Regions from separate parts of the Paenarthrobacter sp. YAF11_1 genome, predicted to be linked through region 3. Evidence: riboswitches for the same ligand, from Rfam matches in the RefSeq annotation. Region 3 holds a riboswitch; each other region holds the start of a gene.
The links. A riboswitch is a leader RNA that binds a small molecule or an ion and turns the genes downstream of it on or off. The one in region 3 is predicted to bind thiamine pyrophosphate.

Region 1: another riboswitch for thiamine pyrophosphate. It lies ahead of thiO (glycine oxidase ThiO); the one in region 3 lies ahead of thiC (phosphomethylpyrimidine synthase ThiC).
Region 2: another riboswitch for thiamine pyrophosphate. It lies ahead of AB4Y77_RS07930 (ECF transporter S component); the one in region 3 lies ahead of thiC (phosphomethylpyrimidine synthase ThiC).

Annotation. Positions count from the first base shown of each region.
Region 1 is NZ_JBFRDF010000001.1:439,837-446,370, reverse strand. It holds gene AB4Y77_RS02190 (RNB domain-containing ribonuclease) at 1-1,386, opposite strand, end outside; gene AB4Y77_RS02185 (TM2 domain-containing protein) at 1,498-2,439, opposite strand; gene AB4Y77_RS02180 (ferritin-like fold-containing protein) at 2,595-3,263, shown strand; gene thiE (thiamine phosphate synthase) at 3,308-3,991, opposite strand; TPP riboswitch at 4,019-4,137, shown strand; gene thiO (glycine oxidase ThiO) at 4,132-5,397, shown strand; gene thiS (sulfur carrier protein ThiS) at 5,394-5,630, shown strand; gene AB4Y77_RS02160 (thiazole synthase) at 5,635-6,432, shown strand; gene AB4Y77_RS02155 (4a-hydroxytetrahydrobiopterin dehydratase) at 6,467-6,534, shown strand, end outside.
Region 2 is NZ_JBFRDF010000004.1:84,527-91,060, forward strand. It holds gene mnhG (monovalent cation/H(+) antiporter subunit G) at 1-89, shown strand, start outside; gene AB4Y77_RS07920 (DUF4235 domain-containing protein) at 190-450, opposite strand; gene AB4Y77_RS07925 (NUDIX hydrolase) at 487-1,209, opposite strand; TPP riboswitch at 1,771-1,907, shown strand; gene AB4Y77_RS07930 (ECF transporter S component) at 1,985-2,605, shown strand; gene AB4Y77_RS07935 (ABC transporter ATP-binding protein) at 2,605-4,215, shown strand; gene AB4Y77_RS07940 (energy-coupling factor transporter transmembrane component T family protein) at 4,212-5,006, shown strand; gene AB4Y77_RS07945 (GNAT family N-acetyltransferase) at 5,003-5,602, opposite strand; gene AB4Y77_RS07950 (penicillin acylase family protein) at 5,652-6,534, opposite strand, start outside.
Region 3 is NZ_JBFRDF010000001.1:24,742-31,275, forward strand. It holds gene rimM (ribosome maturation factor RimM) at 1-409, opposite strand, end outside; gene AB4Y77_RS00160 (RNA-binding protein) at 539-781, opposite strand; gene rpsP (30S ribosomal protein S16) at 783-1,202, opposite strand; gene AB4Y77_RS00170 (hypothetical protein) at 1,440-1,877, opposite strand; gene AB4Y77_RS00175 (VOC family protein) at 2,013-2,885, opposite strand; gene AB4Y77_RS00180 (amidohydrolase family protein) at 2,964-4,046, opposite strand; TPP riboswitch at 4,143-4,250, shown strand; gene thiC (phosphomethylpyrimidine synthase ThiC) at 4,246-6,099, shown strand; gene AB4Y77_RS00190 (alpha/beta fold hydrolase) at 6,082-6,534, opposite strand, start outside.

The sequences.
Region 1 (6,534 bases), 420 kb from region 3:
GGTGACTGCCGGTTCTGCGATCTGGACGACGCCGTACGGACCGCTCCCGTTGCCGTTGGTTCTGTTGCCGTTGCCGTTGCTGTTTCCATTGGACGGCTTGGACCCTGAAATCACCACGGCGTCGAACTCCTGGCCAACGTGGTTGGCCACCAGTGCCGCTTCAACGGTGTCCAGTGCCGCCCGCTCAAGCCGTCCAGCCACTTGGTCCGAGGCTGCCATGATCTCCGGCAACGAGGGCAGGGCGTCACGGGCCCAGGGCGGGATTTCCTTGTTGTTGCTGAGGGCCTCGCAAATCACCAGGACAAATCTGTCAATGAGGCGTCGCAACGGTGCTGTCGTGTGGGCGTAGGGAGCCCCGATGGCGGCTTGGATCACAGTGTCAGGTACTTCGCCGTCGAAGGGCGTGTACCCGGCGCCCCTGAACAGTGTCCCGGCCGAGTGCAGGATGGCCAGTTGTTTGGGGTCTGACGCATCCAAAGTCCGCAAGTACTCGCCGTAGCTGACCTGGCCGTCCCACGGCTTGCCCAACGCAGTGGTCTGCCGCTTGAAATGTTGCAGTGAACGTTCATCCGGGGCGGGCATGGTGCGGAGGATGCCCACTTTCCCTTCCAGCATCAGCTGTGCGGCCGCCATTCCGGTCATCAGCGAGATCTGTGCGTTCCAGTCTTCCACCGGCAAAGACGGGGCCGCAGCGATCCTGTACCCGCCGCCGTCGGTCGCCTGGACGATTTCCTGTTCCGGCATATTCAGGCTGGCGCCCCCACGCAGCCTTTCCAGTTCTACCCGCTTCAGCCCGACTTCCTTGAGGAGTTGCAGCACGGGCGGGGCCGTTCCGTCATCGATCTGTTGTTGGGCGCCTTTGTAGCTCAGCTTGGCCCGGCTGCGGACAGTGGCCCGGGCGACGGCCACGGTCAGGACTTCTGCCTTGGCGTCGAGGTCGAAGTCCCACACAAAGGCGCTGCAGTCCTGCTCCGCCAGCAGGCTGCCGGCGTTTTCGCTGATGACCTCCGGATGCAGGGGGATGCGCCCGTCAGGGGCGTAGAACGTTTGTCCGCGCAGCCGGGTCTCCGCATCCAAGGCCCCTCCGGGAGCCACGAAGGACGGAACATCAGCGATGGCGTAGAGGACTTTGTAGCCGTCCCCGGCACGATCAATGAACAGCGCCTGGTCCAGGTCAGTGGACGTAGCGGGGTCGATGGTGACAAAGGGGATCTCCCGCAAGTCCTGGTCCGGAAGCTTGAGGTTTTCCACGGCCCGCTGTGCCTCTTGGACTGCCTCGGCCGGGTACGCAGTGGGGAGTTCCAACTCCGACCTCAAGGCCGCAAGGGCTGCAGCGAGCTGGTCCGACGAATCGTCGACGTTGGGCGCTATCCGATGATGTGACACGAAAATCAGCGTAGCCCGAAACCTGCGGATAGTCTTGGCTGCCGCACGCAAAAGCCCGTTGCCACAACGGGCAACGGGCTTTCGGTACAGCTGGTCTGGCCAAATCGGCGGTCAGTTGGCCGGGGTCAAAGTGAAGGTGGCTGCCTTGTCCCCGAAGTCATTGTTGATGACCACTGTGGTGGGACCGTTCTTGATGTCGAAGGCAATGACGCCCTGCTGTACGTCACCGACGGCGACATCGCCGGAGCTCAGAGCGCCCAGGCCGCTGTCAAGGAAGATCCGGTCGCCCTCTTTGCCATCAGCATCAAAGGCGTCGAAGTTGCTGGGCGCGGCAAAGCTGGATCCGGCCGTGGTCTCCCAGGAAACCTCCAGCAGGAGGAAACCACCATTGAGCGGCTTCATGTAGGCCATTTCCGGGATTTCGGTGGTGTATCCGGAGTCAAGGACGGTGACTTTGGCAGTGTTGCCCTCCGACACCGTGACCTCGAAGGAATTGCCGTTGGCGGCAGGGCCCTGGGAAGGGGCGGGGGCCTCTTGTGAGGCCGACGGGACGGCGGGGACGGGGGTGGCCTGTCCTTGGACCGCAGCAGCCACCAGCGTCAGGGACAGCACCGTGGACACGATTCCAACCACCAGGCCGGCGAACCATACGACGATCGTGATGATCCAGGCCTTCTTCTTGTTTTCGGGATAACCCAGCAGCGGGCGGCCTTCCTTATCCCGCGCGTTGCCGGTCAGCGTGATGATGAGGTCCACGATGGACCAGATGCCGAGTCCGCCCGCAGTGAGCAGCTTGGCAATGCCGGTGCCGATCTTTCCCAGGTAAAAACGGTCGACACCGAGGCCACCCAGAAGCAATGACAGGATCCAGGTGACCATGAAGGACTTGGCCGGAGTGCCCATTCCGGGAGCGCCATAAGGGCTGGAACCCGGGCCCGGCTGGTAGGTCTGCTGCCCGCCTTGGTACTGGTTGCCGAAAGCACCGGGTGCAGGGGGTACTGGTGGAGCGCCGTTCCCGTTGTGGGGCGCGGGCGGGTAGCTCGGGTTACTCATGGAACATCCTTCAGGGGAGTGGGTGCGAGGAGGAGGACACGCGGCCTGCGGCAGGCCTGGCGGTCAACTCACTTCCAATCAGCCTAGTAGGACCAGCGCGGCAATCAGCAAATCTCCGCGGGCGGGATGTGGAAAGCCGGGGATAGTCTTGGATCATGGGCACTTCCCGGGACGTGGCACCTTCTGCCAGACAACTCGCCGCGGAACTGCTGGGTGCCATGGCCTACGGCGAGTTGTCGGCTTTCGGCCGGCTTTCGTTCGATTCCCGATACGCCCCCACGCTCCATGACCGGTCGGTGCTGGCAAAAATTGCCGTCGGCGCGTACGGAAACTTCGCGCTGCTGAGCGATCGGCTCGCGGAAATGGGCCTCGATCCCGAGGAAGCCATGCTGCCGTTCCAGCGTTCCTTCGATCACTTCCATGAACGCACCAAGCCCGGGGACTGGTTCGAATCCGTGATGAAGGCATACGTCATCGACACCGTCTCCTCGGACTTCTACCGGGCTGTCGCTGCCTTCCTGGATCCAACAACACAGCAGTTCGTGGACCGGGTTGCCTCTCCCGACCAAGCAACCGAGGTACTTCGGGTCCTGCTGCGGCGGGCCTTGGCCGATGACCCTCGACTCGCCTCGCGACTGGCGTTGTGGGGCCGCCGGCTGGTGGGGGAAGCGCTGACGCAGGCGCAGAGGGTGGGCATGGAGCATCCACAGTTGGGGCCAACACTGAAAAGCGGTGGAGATGCCCGCGCCGCAGTCAAGAGACTGACGGGCGAGCTCGCCGAGCGGCACTCACGCCGGATGACGGCCCTGGGCCTGACTGCATAGCGGCTTGGCCGGGCTTATGTCCGAAAGGCTTTAAGCGGCCAGGCTCAGACGGTGTCCAGCGCTTCCAGCAGCGACTTGGCCGCCGTCGTCGGATCCGCAGCTTCAGTGATGGCGCGGACCACCACAATCCGGCTGGCTCCGGCAGCCAGTACCTGCTCCACATTGCTGAGATCGATCCCGCCAATGGCGAACCAGGGCAGGTTTACGGCACCGCCGGTGGTCTCATCTGCACGCTTGCTCGCTTCTGCGGCATATGTGACCAGGTCCAGGCCCACGGCTTCCCGGCCGGGTTTGGTGGGCGTTGCCCAGACGGGGCCTACACAGAAATAGTCCAGGCCTCCCTGTCCTGGTGATGCTGCGATGGCGGCATTTACCTGCTCGGGGGAGTGGGTGGAGAGGCCGATCGTTACGGGCTCCGGAAGCAACGTCCGAGCCACCGTCAACGGCAGGTCCTTTTGCCCGATGTGAAACACCGGAGCCCCGGAAACGCTGGCAACATCGGCGCGATCGTTGACAGCCCAGAGCCGTCCATGACGTTGCGCAACTCCTTGCAGGACCGCCAACAGCTCCAATTCCTCGGCTGCTTCCAGGGTCTTGTCGCGCAGCTGGATGATGTCCACCCCGCCCTCAAAGGCAGCGTCCACAAAGTCTTCAAAATCGCCCTGCCGTTTCCGGGCATCAGTGCACAGATACAGGCGGGCGGTGGCGAGGGCATCAGTCGGGGTCATGGAAACCAGAGTAGTTCCTCTAAACTGGGCACGTACTGCGGGAGCCGCGACGTTCGCTATATGACTGTCCGGCTGAGAGGGCTTCAGCGCCGACCGCTTGACCTGATCCGGCTAGTACCGGCGTAGGGAAGGAAACCGGAATGGCAGATCCCCGCCAAACCTCCATGCATGCCGATGTGGCTGTCATTGGTGGCGGCATCATCGGTCTGGGCATCGCCAGCGAAGCACGCCGACTTGGCCGCTCAGTGGTGGTGATCGATCCCGCACCGGCTGCCGGAGCCACATTCGCTGCCGCCGGAATGCTCGCCCCCGTGAGTGAATTGCATTACCAGGAGGAAGACCTCCTTGAGCTGATGCTGGAATCGTCACGGCTTTGGCCGTCCTTCGCCGCAAGCCTGACCCGCGGAGGAGAAGACACCGGATACCGCACGACGCCGACAATCGCCGTGGGTGCCGACGCCGCGGACCGCAGGGCGCTGGCAGACCTCCGTGCGGTGCAGCTCGCAGCAGGCCTCGGGGTTGAGCCGCTGTCGTTGCGCGACGCCCGGGACCGCGAACCCCTCCTCAGCCCCCAAATTTCCAGTGCCTTCGATATTCCCGCCGATCACCAGGTTGATCCCCGGAAGCTCGCGGCATGCCTGCTGTCAGGATTGGGACGCCACACGGCCGGCGACTCCAGCTGGGTTTCGGGGGCTGGGGACGGGTTTGCCGTGGCCTCGACGGCGCTCCGCTTGCTGTGGGACCGAGGGCGGGTCTCCGGCGTGGAACTCACGTCCGGTGCCGCTGTCCACTCCACAGAAACGGTGGTCGCCAACGGACTGGGGGCGGCAGGCCTTGAGGGGCTGCCGGACGGGCTCAGCCTTCCCGTGCGGCCCGTGTATGGCGACATCCTCAGGCTTCGGGTGCCTGAACACCTCCGGCCCCTGCTCACTTCCACCGTCCGAGGGATGGTCCGCGGAGTGCCCGTCTACATCGTGCCCAGGGACGACGGCACGGTAGTCATCGGGGCCACCCAACGCGAGGACGGACTGTCCTCATCCCACAACGCGGTCTCAGCCGGGGGCGTCTACCAGTTGCTGCGGGACGCCCAAGCATTAGTCCCCGCGGTGGCGGAACTTGAACTGCTCGAAGCGACGGCCCGGGCCCGCCCCGGCACCCCGGACAACGCCCCGCTGCTTGGACGGGTCGCCGGTTCCAGCGGGGATGTTGATGGCCTGGTGATCGCCACAGGATTCTTCCGGCATGGCGTCCTCCTGACGCCCGCGGCCGCGCGGATCGTGGGCGGGCTGATCAACGGCTCGTCAGACCCCCGGTGGGCCCCATTCCGCCCGGACCGCTTCACGGCCACTCCATCGACAGCGCGGGCGCTCACGCCGGCACACGCTCCCAGCAAGGAAACAGCATGAACATCAAACTCAACGGATCCGATCACGCAGTGCCGGAGGACGCTTCAGTCAGCACCTTGGTCACAGCCGTCACCGGCCGCGTCCTGGACCACCGCGGACAGGCAGCCGACGGCGGCAAGCTTGGTGTCGCCGTCGCCCGTAATTCCGAAGTGGTGCCGCGCAGCCAATGGTCCGCAACGGCGCTCGCCGACGGAGACGAACTCGAACTTGTTACCGCAGTCCAAGGAGGCTGACATCATGACGACAGCAAACACAGAGGTCCATACTGACGCACTGGAGATCGACGGCGTCCACTTCGGCTCCCGCTTGATCATGGGGACGGGAGGTGCGCCGAGCCTGGACGGCCTGGGCGCAGCGCTCCTGGCATCCGGAACTGAGCTCACCACAGTAGCCATGCGGCGCTACTCACCCGCTGAAACAGGATCACTCTTCCAGCTCCTGGTGGACCACGGCATCCGAGTGTTGCCCAACACCGCCGGTTGCTTCACCGCCAAGGATGCCGTGATGACCGCAGAACTGGCACGCGAGGCACTGGAAACGGACTGGGTGAAGTTGGAAGTCATCGCCGACGAACACACCCTCCTTCCAGACGCTGTGGAACTCGTCGAAGCAACGGAACAGCTGGTGAACCGTGGATTCAAGGTCTTTGCCTACACCAATGATGATCCCGTCCTGGCTTTGCGCCTCGAAAACCTGGGTGCCACCGCTGTGATGCCCCTCGGCTCGCCGATCGGAACCGGCCTGGGCATCCTGAACCCGCACAACATTGAACTCATCGTGTCCCGTGCCTCAGTCCCCGTGGTGCTCGACGCAGGAATAGGGACCGCCTCCGATGCCGCCCTCGCCATGGAATTGGGCTGCGACGCCGTGCTTCTGGCCACCGCTGTAACCCGCGCACAGAACCCGGTGCAGATGGGTGAGGCCTTCAAACACGCCGTGATCGCCGGTAGGCTGGCCAAGCAGGCAGGACGGATTCCGCGGCGTGAGCACGCTTTGGCGTCGTCGGCCATGGAAGGCCGGGCAGAGTTCCTCTAGGCGTCCGGCAGTGTCTTCGGGAGAAGGAGCAGCAGTGGCGGGGAACCAAGACCACCTGACCCGGGCGGATGTCGAAGCTGCCCTCCGGGAACTTCCCGACTG
Region 2 (6,534 bases), on a different contig from region 3:
ACGGCCACCGCGAAATGCTCACCAAGGACGAACTCGAGGCCGTTGTTCAACGGGCGGCTGCCGGGCAAGAACCCCGGAACGACCGCTAAAAGTCCCAGTCACAGCAAACGCGGGGCCGCCGTGCGTCCACTGGTGTTCATTCCATCAGGTGGAGGTAAAGCGACCCCGCGTTGTTGTCTGTGGTTGAGGCTAGACGATGTCGTGGGTCTTGGCGAAACGTGCAATGGCACGCTGTGTGCCACGGCTGGCCAACACCTGAATCAAGGTGCTGACGAAGGCTGAGATCAGCGCAAAAGTCAGTGCTGAACGCAAGCTCGTTTCCATGTCGTCGTTGCCCAGGGGTGGTTTGTTGCCAGTGGCCTTTTCCCACCCTTTGTTGACGAGTTTGGTGCCGACGAAGCCCGCTCCGAGGCTCACTCCGGTACCCAGCAGCTTGAAGAAGAGGTTCATCCCTCCAGCCTAGCCGTCCATGGGCGAACTCAAGTGTCAGCGTCGGCTTTCGCGCTCCTTCAGGAACGCTGCCAAGGACCCCACCGGGGCCAACACTGGAACGACCGCGTGTTCCGCCGACCAGACAGCGTCCACGGTCTCAAATTCGGCGATTTCCTTGAGCAGGTAGTAGGTGGGCGGCATCAGCTTCAGCGTCCCGGCCGCCTCCGCCTCCAGAATTCCTTCCACCGGCATCCACAACGATTGCCAGGCCTCCGTGGTTTGATGCCGGGGCTCGGCTCCAGGGGAGGGTTTTGCAAGGTAGAAGTAGGTGTCAAAGCGCTTCGGCATGTCAGTGGGTGTGATCCAGTTGGCCCAAGGTCGGACGTCCGCGGCGCTGATGCTGAGCCCCGACTCCTCCTGGACTTCGCGGATGGCGGCGGTGAGGACCGTGCCTGCCTTGGTTTCGGCCTGCGCTGAGTTGGTGCCGGCACCCGAGTCGGAGTCGGTGCCGGTGCCGATGGAACTCGAACTCCAGGCGGCAGCGTGGCGTTGAAGCAGATCCGCTGGGTAGTCCCAGCCGGACGCGTCCGCAGCATCCACCCGGCCGCCCGGGAAGACCACCATTCCGGCAGCGAAGTCCATGGTGCTGACCCGGTGCTGGACGAACGCCTCGAGCCCGCCCGGGGAATCACGGAGCAGGATGACACTGGCAGCGAGCCGTGGCTCGGATATGGTGCCCTCGCCGACAGTGTGATCCTGACTGGGTGGATTGTTCATGAAAAGTGCCCCTTTGCCGCGGTCGAGTCTGCTGGATCATTCTCTCAGGTCTCGTTGTGGGGCCTGGTGTGCATGCCAAAACCGGCGCGAAGGGTGTAGAGCGGACCTCGCAACGCAAGGGGTTTTGTTGTGGGGCCTGGTGTGCATGCCAAGACCGGCGCGAAGGGCGCAGAGCGGGCCCCGCATCGCAGGGGGGTGTTGTGGGGCCTGGTGTGCATGCCAAGACCGGCGCGAAGGGTGTAGAGCGGACCTCGCAACGCAGGGGGTCTTGTTGTGGGGCCTGGTGTGCATGCCAAGACCGGCGCGAAGGGTGTAGAGGGGGCCTCGCATCGCAGGGGGTCTTGTTGTGGGGCCTGGTGTGCATGCCAAGACCGGCGCGAAGGGTGTAGAGGGGGCCTCGCAACGCAGGGGGTTTTGTTGTGGGGCCTGGTGTGCATGCCAAGACCGGCGCGAAGGGTGTAGAGCGGACCTCTCAACGTCCGATTGTGACCACCTGCCGGCCACGGACCAGCGCCCGCAACACGCGCAGGTGTAAACTGAACCAGCCCATCAGGGCAGATTTGATAACGACAGGGGAGCGCCGCCGTCGGACCTTGCAGAGATGCAGGAGACGCGAGGGCGCTGAGAGTGCGGACAGCCGCAGACCCTCGAACCTGATCCGGTTAGTACCGGCGCAAGGGAGTCGAGCTTCTCAGAGTGTCCGGATCCGGGCGGCGCAGGCCGGTTGGAAATCCGGGGAGCACTTTCCCCTCCTGTAACCTCAGGAGGCAGAAAAATGACCACGGTAAACGTGAAGAAGGCCAGTTACAACTGGCGTGTTGTAGACATCGTTGTGGCGGCTCTTATCGCCATCGCAGGCGGCGTGATCTTCTGGGCCTGGTCCCAGGGTGCCGCGCTGGTTTCCATCCCCATGAACGCGACGTATCCGCCGCTCACCGGCCTGATTGCCGGTGGCTGGATGATCCCCGCTGTACTGGGCATGCTCATTATCCGCAAGCCGGGCGCAGCGTTGTTCTGTGAAGCCGTCGCGGCCACCGGTGAGCTCATCATGGGTTCCCAGTACGGCACCACCGTCCTGATCTCCGGAGTCCTGCAGGGTTTGGGCGCAGAGCTCATCTTCGCCGCGTTCCGGTACAAGAAGTTCAACCTGCCCACGGCCCTCCTCGCGGGTGCCGGTGCGGGCCTCTTCTGCGGCCTGAACGACTCCTTCCTCCCGTGGGGCTGGAACATCGCCTATGAGGCCGTGGACAAGCTGGCGTACATCACTTTCACCACCATCTCGGGTGCCATCATCGCCGGCGCACTGTCCTGGATTGCCACCCGTGGCTTGGCGAAAACCGGCGTGCTGAGCTCCTTTGCATCGCGCAAGGCCGCGTCGGAGCCCGTCTTCAGCTGATGCCCGCCACGCAGAGCGGCAGCAACAACAGCAGCCCGGTACGGCCTGCCGCCATCTCCGCCGAGGGCTGGGGTTGGCGGCATGCCGGCCGGTCCACTCCGGCCATTCATGGGTTGGACCTCCGGATTGAACCGGGCGAGCGGGTTCTCCTTTTGGGACCTTCCGGTGCCGGCAAATCAACGCTGCTGCACGCCCTTGCCGGCGTGTTGGGCGATGAGGAAGACGACTCGGACGAGTCAGGTTCGCTGCTGATCGACGGCGTGGCGCCCCGGGAGCAGCGGGGCCGCGCCGGGCTGATGCAGCAGGACCCGGAAACGCAGGTGGTCTTGTCGCGGGTTGGCGACGACGTGGCCTTTGGTGCCGAGAACCTTGCTGTGCCGCGGGACGAGATCTGGTCCCGCGTCCATGAAGCGCTCGACGACGTCGGGTTGCGTACCGCTGCCGGCGGCGGTGTGGCGTTGGACCACCCAACGGCGGCACTCTCCGGAGGGCAGAAGCAGCGCCTTGCACTGGCGGGCATCCTGGCGATGCGGCCGGGCCTGATCCTGTTGGACGAACCGACCGCCAACCTGGATCCGGCAGGCGTTTTGGAGGTGCGTGACGCGGTGAAGCGCTGCCTCGACAAGACCGGCGCAACGCTGGTGGTGGTGGAGCACCGCGTGTCCGTCTGGAAAGACCTGGTGGACCGGATCGTGGTCCTGCAGCCGGGTTCCCTGGCGGCGGGAACGGGAACGGGAACGGGAACGGGAGGGGCAAAGGCCGGGGTCCTCTTGGACGGCCCGCCTGACAAGGTCCTGTCCGAAGCCCGCACCATGTTGATGGCTGCCGGCGTTTGGGTGCCTGGGTACGTTCCGGCCACCCGCGAACGGCGCAGCCAACCCCACAGCGCCCAACTGCTCCTTGCAGCCCAGGACCTCGCAGTTTCCCGGGAGAAGCCGCGGCGCAAGGGCTTCAAGACCTTCCCGCCGGTCCCAGTGCAAACGGGAATCACCGCGCAGGTCCGGGCCGGCCAAGCATTGACCATCACTGGAGCCAACGGCGCCGGAAAGTCCACGTTTGCGCTCACGTTGGCCGGCCTTCTTGCGCCGGTGGACGGCACGGTGAGTGCCGCCGTCGAGCTTTCCGAAGGGGCCGGCATTGACCCGTTCAAGTGGAAAGCAGACCAGCTGATTTCACGGATCGGTACGGTGTTCCAGGAACCGGAGCACCAGTTCGTCACGGGCAAGGTCCTGGACGAGCTCATGTTTGGGCCCAGGCATGTGGGCCGCGGCGAAGAACGCGTCGACGAACTGTTGGAGCGGCTGCGGCTTACGCATTTGGTGGATGCCAACCCCTACACCCTTTCCGGCGGCGAGAAGCGGCGGCTTTCGGTGGCCACCGTGCTGGCCGCGCACCCCAAAGTCCTGGTGCTCGACGAGCCCACGTTCGGTCAGGACGCCAATACGTGGGCCGAGCTGGCGTCGTTCCTTTCAGAGTTGTTGGACGCCGGAACGGCTGTGGTCTCCGTGACCCATGACCAGGAATTCAGCGCAGTGCTCGGCGGAACGGAGCTTCGGCTCGGTCCGGTCCAGCATGGTGAAGCCACGCATCAGGAAGCGGGTGCAGCATGAGGGATGCGTTGAATCTCCGCGGGAATCATGCCCTGCTGACCCGAGCCAACCCCTTGGCAAAGTTCGTGTCCGTTTTCCTGATTTCCCTGGTGCTGGCCCTGTCCATCGACTGGGTATCGGCGTCCGCGGCGCTGGTTGCGGAGCTGGCGTTGTTTCCGCTCGCCGGGCTTACGCTCAGGCTTCTGTGGCAGCGCGCTTGGCCGCTGATCATCGCGGCCGCGATCGGTGGCTGGAGCACTGCGATCGTGGCGGCGGACAGCGGCGCTGTACTGCTCGACGTCGGACTCTGGTCCATCAGCGAAGGTTCCCTTGAGCTGGGGCTGGGTTTCATGTTGCGCGGTTTGGCGATCGCGTTGCCGGCGATCCTGCTGATGACCTGCACGGACCCGACTGACCTGGCCGATGCGCTGGCGCAGAAGGCCAAGCTGCCGCACCGCTTCGTCCTCGGCTCCCTGGCGGCCATGAGGCTGGTGGGCCTCATGGCCGAGGAATGGCAGACCATCGGCATGGCCCGCCGGGCCCGCGGCGTCGGTTCCCAAGGCAGCCCGCTGCAACGGCTGAAGGCCACTCTCGGCCAGAGCTTCGGGCTGTTGGTCCAGGCTGTTCGCAGGGCATCCCGGCTGGCAGTGACCATGGAAGCGCGCGGCTTTGGTGGCGGTCAACGGACGTGGGCCCGCGAATCAACGTACTCGTTGCTGGACGCTTGGGTGCTTCTGGGCGGCGTGGTCATCGCAGCGGGCGCGGTGCTCGCGGCCGTGGGTGCGGGAACGTGGAGCTTCGTCTGGCGCTAGGGAGCTTGCTGTTCCTGGATCTCGTCAAAGCCTGCCCGCGTCAGGAACCCCAGCTGGGCTTCCTTCTCGGCGAGCTGGATGATGGGTCCCAGCTCAAAGCAGGTGGCCTCCAGACGACGCAGGGCCTTGGCGTTGCGTGAATCCGGCTCCACCACAATCCGGTCCTTGCCCGGCAAGGAGAACATGTACTTGATCAGGGACGTACCGAGCTTCGGCGTAAAGTGCGGGATGGGCCGCGTGGCAGGGGCCAACAGCAAGTGCATGCCAATGTCTGCTTCGCGTGCGGGGTAGGCCTCGCCCACGGGGTCGTGCAGAGGCTCATAGGTCTGGAAAAGGGCCAACGGTTCGCCATCAAGGATGGCCAAGAACGCGTGGTGGGACTCCAAAGAATCAAGGAACTCATAGATCCCCTGGACTTCTTCGCGGGAATTCTCAGTCATTCCCCAGAACTTGGCGCGGGGCTGGGTGACCCATTCGAAGATGAGGTCGATGTCCTCGGCGGGAACCAGCGGGACCAGCCGGAGCGCGCCCCATCCTTCGAGGTCTTCGGAGTAGACGGTGGTGCGGACGGAGTAGTCCTGGGTGGTGGTGGTCATGATTTCCTTCGGTGGGGCTAAAGCGGGCTGATGCGGGAGCGGGGATTGGTTAGGTGATGTCTTTGACCAATTCAGGCCAGTCAGTGACCACCGGGGCGAGTTCCCCGGCAGTCCAGAGCGGGAGTTGGTCGGCAAAGTGCTGGTGGCCGGGCGTACCGGAGGCGCCAAAGGGGACGATCCAGCGGCTGTTGCGGCGCTCGGACAAGTCCCAGACGTAGCGGGCCACGGGTCCACGGAAGCTTCGGTCGTCTACGCCGGGGAGGCTTTCGGTGCAGAGCACACACCCCGTATCACCGCTGAGGCCGGCTGTGGGTGCGGCGGTCGCGAGCGCGCCGGGGAGGACATGAACGGGCAACAGCGTGTGCCTGTCGCCCCAGGAGCGCAGCCCGGACTCTTCCAGCGCAACGCCCTCGAGTGCTGTGGCGGCTTCCGCAGCGACGCTGATACCGAGTTCTGAGCCGCGTACCAACAGGGTCTCGAGCGCAAAGCCGATGCGGGATGCCACTGACAACCACGGCCCGAACAAGGGCGAGTAGCCTGTTGGCTCGTTCAACGGCGCCAGCGCGGAATGGTGCGCCAGTCGCCGGACCAATGAGCCCCGCCACGCCGCAAACACTGCAGCGTAATGGCTCCCGGCATCCATGCGGCCGTCCCACTCCAGCAGCATCGAACGCAGTCCCGCGGCTTCCCGGGACAAGTCATCAGCCTCAAGGCCGGACAGCACTGACCGGAACAACGGCCACGGACCCAGGAGGGTGTCGGTATGGATGGCCTGCATATCGTCCGCGGACAACGGCCCCGGAGCCGACTCGAGCAGCTCACGGATGCGCAACGCCCGATGCGCGGGGGCGAACTCCATGGCCACGGCGTCGCCGCCTCCTGCTGCGCGGTCGTTCGCGCTCACGGCAAACTGCTCCACCTCCGTGCGGGGC
Region 3 (6,534 bases):
CCTTGCCGTCGTCGGTCTTGACCATCAGCAGGTCCTGGACGGGCATGGTGTTGAGGGCGGCCACCTTGCCAACGACCTGCGAACCAACCCGCGCCTCGAGGCCGACCAGTTCGTGCTCGTACCAGCCTTCGTCGTCGTCTTCGTCGTCAAGCTCTTCGGTCTCGATGAAGAGCTTCGCACCACGGATGACTTCAGCTTCGTTGCGGTCGGCGATCTCATCGAAACCCAACAGCAGGATGTCCTTGTTCCACCGGGCACTGCGGATGGTCAACGGGCCGGCTGTTGCCGGTTCCACAATGAACTCGGTTCCTGCGACGAAACGCTCGGAAGGGGCGTCGGTGAGTACCTGGACGGTCACCTCGCCGCGGATGCCATGGGGTTTGCCGATCCGGGCCACCTGGAGCTGCATGGGTTCCTCTGAATTCTTGTGTACCGCGCCGCCGGGCAGCCACGGTGATGAAATGGTGGATAAAGCAATCCGGCCCCTCCACCATATTCGGTGAAGGGGCCGGACCTAAGACAAGCAGTGCTGAGCGCGTTACCGGCGGCGGTCGGTGTCGACGACGTCGACCCTGACCTGCTCGCCACCAGCCAAAGCTGCAACCACTGTGCGCAATGCGCGTGCGGTGCGTCCTTGACGGCCGATCACCCGTCCGAGGTCCTCCTGGTGAACGCGCACCTCAAGGGATTCCCCGCGGCGGTTGTTCTTGGCACTGACCTTGACATCCTCAGGGCTGTCAACGATCCCACGGACCAAGTGCTCGAGCGCTTCTGCCAGCAACTTACTCAGCCTCGGTGGTCTCTGCTTCAGCCTCGGCCGGAGCTTCTGCTTCGTCCTTCTTGGCCTTCTTGGTGATGGCTTCCGGAATGATGACGGAACCCTTCTCCGGTGCTACGAAGGCTTCCTTCGGAGCTTTGGTCTTCAGGGTGCCTTCCTGGCCCGGGAGGCCCTTGAACTTCTGCCAGTCACCGGTGATCTTGAGGATCGCAGCAACCTGCTCGGTCGGCTGGGCGCCAACGGACAGCCAGTACTGGGCGCGCTCGGAAGCGACCTCGATGTACGACGGCTCTTCGGTGGGGTGGTACTTGCCGATTTCTTCAATGGCACGGCCATCGCGCTTGGCGCGGGCATCCATGACGACGATGCGGTAGTACGGTGCGCGCATCTTACCGAAGCGCTTAAGGCGAATCTTTACGGCCACTTTTGTGGTCACTCCTGTTTCTGAAACGAGGTGAACCCGACGTTCTGCACCCGTGGGGCGGGCCATACTGGACGGTTCGAAGGACAAGATACGAGCACGGAGAGAGGGGCCGCACCGATCGAGTACCTGTCTATTGTGCCAGATGCCCGGAGCAAATACGACTTACGCCACGTGGGCCCGTGTGTTGTTGCTCACCCGCGGGGGGGTGCACGGTGCGTGCAAACAGGGGCCGGGGTGCTATTCGGACCAGACGTAGAGCCCGGACCGTTCCACCTTTTCAACATCGGTTGCCAAGGCAGCCAACTGCTGGACGTACTGGCGGGATTGAGCGGCAGCGAAGGGCATGTCGTCCTGCGCAGCCCAGGCCGCAGCAACGTCATCGAGGACGTTTTCCTCTCCTTCGCTCTCGTAAGTCAACAGCTCGGCCAGTGCCCGCACCATGGCTTCCGGGACACCCAGAAGTGCATCACTGGTGACATCAACCAGGGCAAGTTCATAGTCAGCACCGGCTGCGTGGACCGCCTGGCCGGCAAGGTCACCCAACTGCTCCACTTCGAAATCGGTAATGCCCTCAATCCTGACGGCGGGGCCGGTGACATCCGCGCCCTTATCCAGGGCTGCTGCCCGCTTGAGCGCTTCATCGTGGGTGGCTACAAAAATTTCGGCAAAGCCCATGGAAAGTACTCTCATTCCTTCGTGCTGACGGGGCGGCGGCACAAAACCCGATTGGTTCCATGCCGTCAATGCCCAGCCTAATGCAGGAGCAGGCAGTGCAGCGGGTGTGTGCCGGCGCAGCAGGAGTGGCGGTGCTTAGCGGACAGCGACCCGCAGTTTGTTCCGCCACGGATCCTCGAAGTGAAGTTCGGCGCCGGTGTGGTGGTTCTGCACTCCTGCGATCCTCAGGCGATCCGCCAGCGCCGCGACGTGGTCCGTGCCGGGTACCTCAATGAGCACTTCCCCCAGGCCCAGCGTGTCCTTGCGGGGCCCGGCGCCACGGCTGTTCCACACGTTCATGGCCATGTGGTGGTGGTAGCCGCCGGCGGAAACGAACAACGCCTGGCCATGCCAGCCCGCGGTCCGCTCAAAGCCCAGGGTTTCCACGTAGAAGTGCTGGGCAGTTGCGACGTCGCCCACTTGCAGGTGAACGTGTCCGATTCCGGCCTCCGCCTCGCGCTGTCCGGTCACCGCCGCTTCACTCAGGTGCTGCTGGAGGAATCGCTGCGGAGGCAAGGCAACATTGTCCATCACCACATTCTTGCCGTCCCACTGCCAGAGTTCACGCGGCTTGTCGCAGTAGAGCTCAATCCCATTGCCTTCAGGATCGGTAAAGTAGAACGCTTCGCTGACCAGGTGGTCGGCACTGCCCGCAAACGCGCGGGGCTCGTACTCGGCGGCGGTGGCGATGGTGGCAGCCAGTGAAGGCTGATCGTGGAAAAGAATGGCCGTGTGGAACAGGCCGGCCTCCCCGCGGCCTGGAATCTGGAGCCCTGAGGCCGGAGCAAGGTGCACCACGGGCTTTCCGACGCGCCCCAAGTAAAGCCCACCATCCTGCTCGGCCACGACGTCAAGGCCAAGGGCCCGCTGATAGTAGTCGCTCATGACCGTCATGTCGCCGACCTTGAGCATGACAGTGCCCATGGTCAGTTCGGCAGGCAGAAGATCCTGGCTGAGTGGTGTGGTCATGTGAAGCTCCCGAGTTCGAGGTGCCGCTCATCAGCACCGTTCCTACTTCTCTAAATTACTTGAAGCTTCAATTTATTCCTAACGGACCAAGGAACCCCGAAGAACGATGTGCTTGAGGTTGGAAACAGTCTCGAGCCGGATCCTGGGATCCTCGGAACACAGCACGACGTCGGCACTCGCCCCTTCGCTGATGCCTTCGGCTCCCAGCCACTCCCGGGCACGCCACGCCGCGGCGTCCACGACCGCCGCCGGCGGCAGGCCGGCGTCGTGCAATTCCTTCATTTCCTCGGCGATCCTGCCGTGCTTGATCACGCTTCCGGCGTCTGTGCCCGTGTAGATGGCCACCCCGGCCTCAAAGGCCTCCAGCACACGCTCACGCCGCCGCTCCCAAAGCCGCACCATGTGGTCCGCATAGACAGGAAACTTCGGAGCAGCCTGGGCAGCGATGTCCGGGAAGGTCGCGATATTGACCAAGGTAGGAACGATCGGCACGGACTGTTCCACCAAACGCGGAATGTGTCGTGGCAGCAGGCCGGTCGCGTGTTCAATGCAGTCGATGTCGGAATCCAGCATGTCGTCCACTGTGTCTTCGGCAAAGCAGTGGGCCGTCACCCTGGCACCTTCATCGTGGGCGGCAGAGATGGCGTCCTTGACGACTTTCGCGGGGAAGGAGGCAGCGAGGTCACCCACGCCACGGTCAATCCAGTCCCCCACCAACTTGACCCACCCGTCTCCATCCCGGGCTTCCTTCCGAACGGTCTCCACGAGTTGTTCCGGTTCGATTTCATGCCCCAAACCGCGGAGGTAGCGCCGGCTCCGGGCAATATGCCTTCCGGCCCGGATCAGCCGGGGCACGTCCGAACGTTGCTGGACCCAACGGGTGTCACTGGGTGATCCGGCGTCCCGGATCAGCAGAGTCCCTGCGTTGAGGTCAGCCTGGGCTTGGGCAAGGGTGGTCCGCTCGTCAACAGCGCCGCCCACTCCCAAACCGATGTGGCAGTGGGCATCAACGAAGCCCGGGAGGACCCAGCCATCTAGAACGCAGTCCGGTGCCTTCGTGGGGCGCACAAACGTCAAGGTGCCGTCCACGGACCACATCCCATGGCGCTGGTCGTTCCGTGACACGAGCACGGGTCCGGTGAATTCGATGATCTTGGCCATGGAAAAAGCCTAGTCCGCAAGTCCAAGGGAGTTCAGGTTGCTGCAACCCCGGACTCCATGTGACTGGGAGCCTCCGGGGAGCTGTGGTAGCTTCGTCTACGACCACACGGGGGCCCCTGCAGGGGCTGAGATCGGACTGATGCAGTCTGCGACCGTTGAACCTGTCCGGGTAATGCCGGCGAAGGAAGTGAGTAATCCTTTGAGCACCACCAAAACACAGCACAGCCCTGCCCAAAACCGGGCCGACTCCAGCGCAAAGACACCGGAATCCGTGACGCAATCGCTGAAATCCCATTCATTGGCCTACCTTGAGGACCCGGACCACGGGATCCGGGTGCCCGTCACGGAGATCGCTTTGGAGCCCTCCCCCAACGGCAAAGCAAACCCGGCGTTCCAGGTGTACCGCACGGCGGGTCCCGGCAGCGATCCCGTTGTAGGGCTTGAGCCTTTCCGCTCTTCATGGATCGAAGCCCGCTGTGACACCGTGGCTTACCGCGGACGGGAACGAAACCTGCTGGACGACGGCAAGTCTGCGGTTCGGCGCGGCGAAGCATCAGCAGAGTGGAAGGGCACTCAACCGGTGCCCCGCCGCGCCGTCGAAGGTAAAACCGTCACGCAGATGCACTATGCCAAGCAGGGCACGGTGACTCCGGAGATGCAGTTCGTCGCGTTGCGGGAGGGCTGCGACGTTGAGCTGGTCCGCAGCGAAGTCGCCGCAGGACGGGCGATCATTCCCAACAACATCAACCATCCCGAGTCAGAGCCGATGATCATCGGCAAGGCATTCCTGGTGAAGATCAACGCCAACATCGGCAACTCAGCCGTGACGAGCTCCATCGCGGAGGAGGTGGACAAACTGCAGTGGGCCACTCAGTGGGGTGCCGATACCGTCATGGATCTCTCCACTGGCGACGACATCCACACCACCCGGGAGTGGATCATCCGCAACTCCCCGGTCCCCATCGGGACGGTCCCCATCTACCAGGCGCTGGAGAAGGTCAACGGCGAGGCGAACAAGCTGACATGGGAGATATTCCGGGACACTGTGATCGAGCAATGTGAGCAGGGCGTGGACTACATGACCATCCACGCCGGCGTGCTTCTGCGATATGTGCCGCTGACCGCCAACCGGGTCACGGGAATTGTCTCCCGTGGCGGGTCGATCATGGCGGGTTGGTGCCTGGCGCACCATCAGGAAAACTTCCTCTACACGCATTTTGACGAGCTCTGCGAAATCTTCGCCCAGTACGACGTCGCCTTCTCGCTGGGCGACGGCCTGCGCCCGGGCGCAACCGCCGATGCCAACGACGCAGCCCAGTTCGCCGAGTTGGATACACTCGCCGAACTGACACAGCGGGCGTGGGAGTTCGATGTGCAGGTGATGGTGGAAGGACCTGGCCACGTGCCGTTCCACCTGGTGCGGGAAAATGTGGAACGCCAGCAGGAACTGTGCAAAGGAGCCCCCTTCTACACCTTGGGGCCCTTGGTCACCGATGTCGCTCCTGGCTATGACCACATCACCTCAGCCATCGGCGCCGCCGAGATCGCCAGGTACGGCACTGCCATGCTCTGCTACGTGACCCCCAAGGAACATTTGGGTCTTCCCAATAAGGACGACGTCAAGACCGGTGTCATCACGTACAAGATCGCAGCCCACGCCGCCGACCTCGCCAAGGGCCATCCGGGGGCCCATGAGCGTGACGATGCCCTGTCAAAGGCCAGGTTCGAATTCCGTTGGCGGGACCAGTTTGCCCTCTCGTTGGACCCTGTGACATCGGAAGCCTTCCATGACGAAACGCTGCCGGCCGAACCGGCCAAGACCGCCCATTTCTGTTCCATGTGCGGCCCCAAGTTCTGTTCGATGCGCATCAGCCAGGACATCCGTGACGAATACGGATCAGAAGAGGCGCAGACGGCCATAGCGGAAATGTACAGTGGCATGCGCGGAAAGAGCCAGGAATTCCTGGCATCGGGCGGAAAGGTCTATTTGCCGGAACTTCAGGTACCCGGCAGCCCAGGCACGGTTGAGGCCGGCTCAGGAAGCCTGAACTGACATGGCCCGTCCGACGTCGCCAACAAACGAGCGGATGATGTGATCGCCGTCCACTGAATCCTGGGGCCGGTGTCCTCCCGCAGCAACACGGCGGAGGGCGCCGGTTTCCTGGAGATAGCCGGCGATTTCTTCGTACAGGGGTTCCCACCCACCGGTGAGAACCAACGTGGGGACGCCGGGTACGATGTGCAGCGAAGCTTCCCAGGGCGGGGCTTGAAGCCTGAGCCTGCGGGCGGAACGGCGCGCTTCGGGAGTATCCAATCCCCCCGTTTCGGCAGAAAACGCCCGGCGGTAGTACTCACGTTGATAGTCGGCGTCGTTGAGCTGGCTCCGTACATCGAACAGCGGTGCCATGAGGGCACGGTGGGAAGCTGTGGCTGGAAGCTCGGCCGTCAGGGACAAACAAGCAGGCTCAACCAAGCTCAGCGAATACAC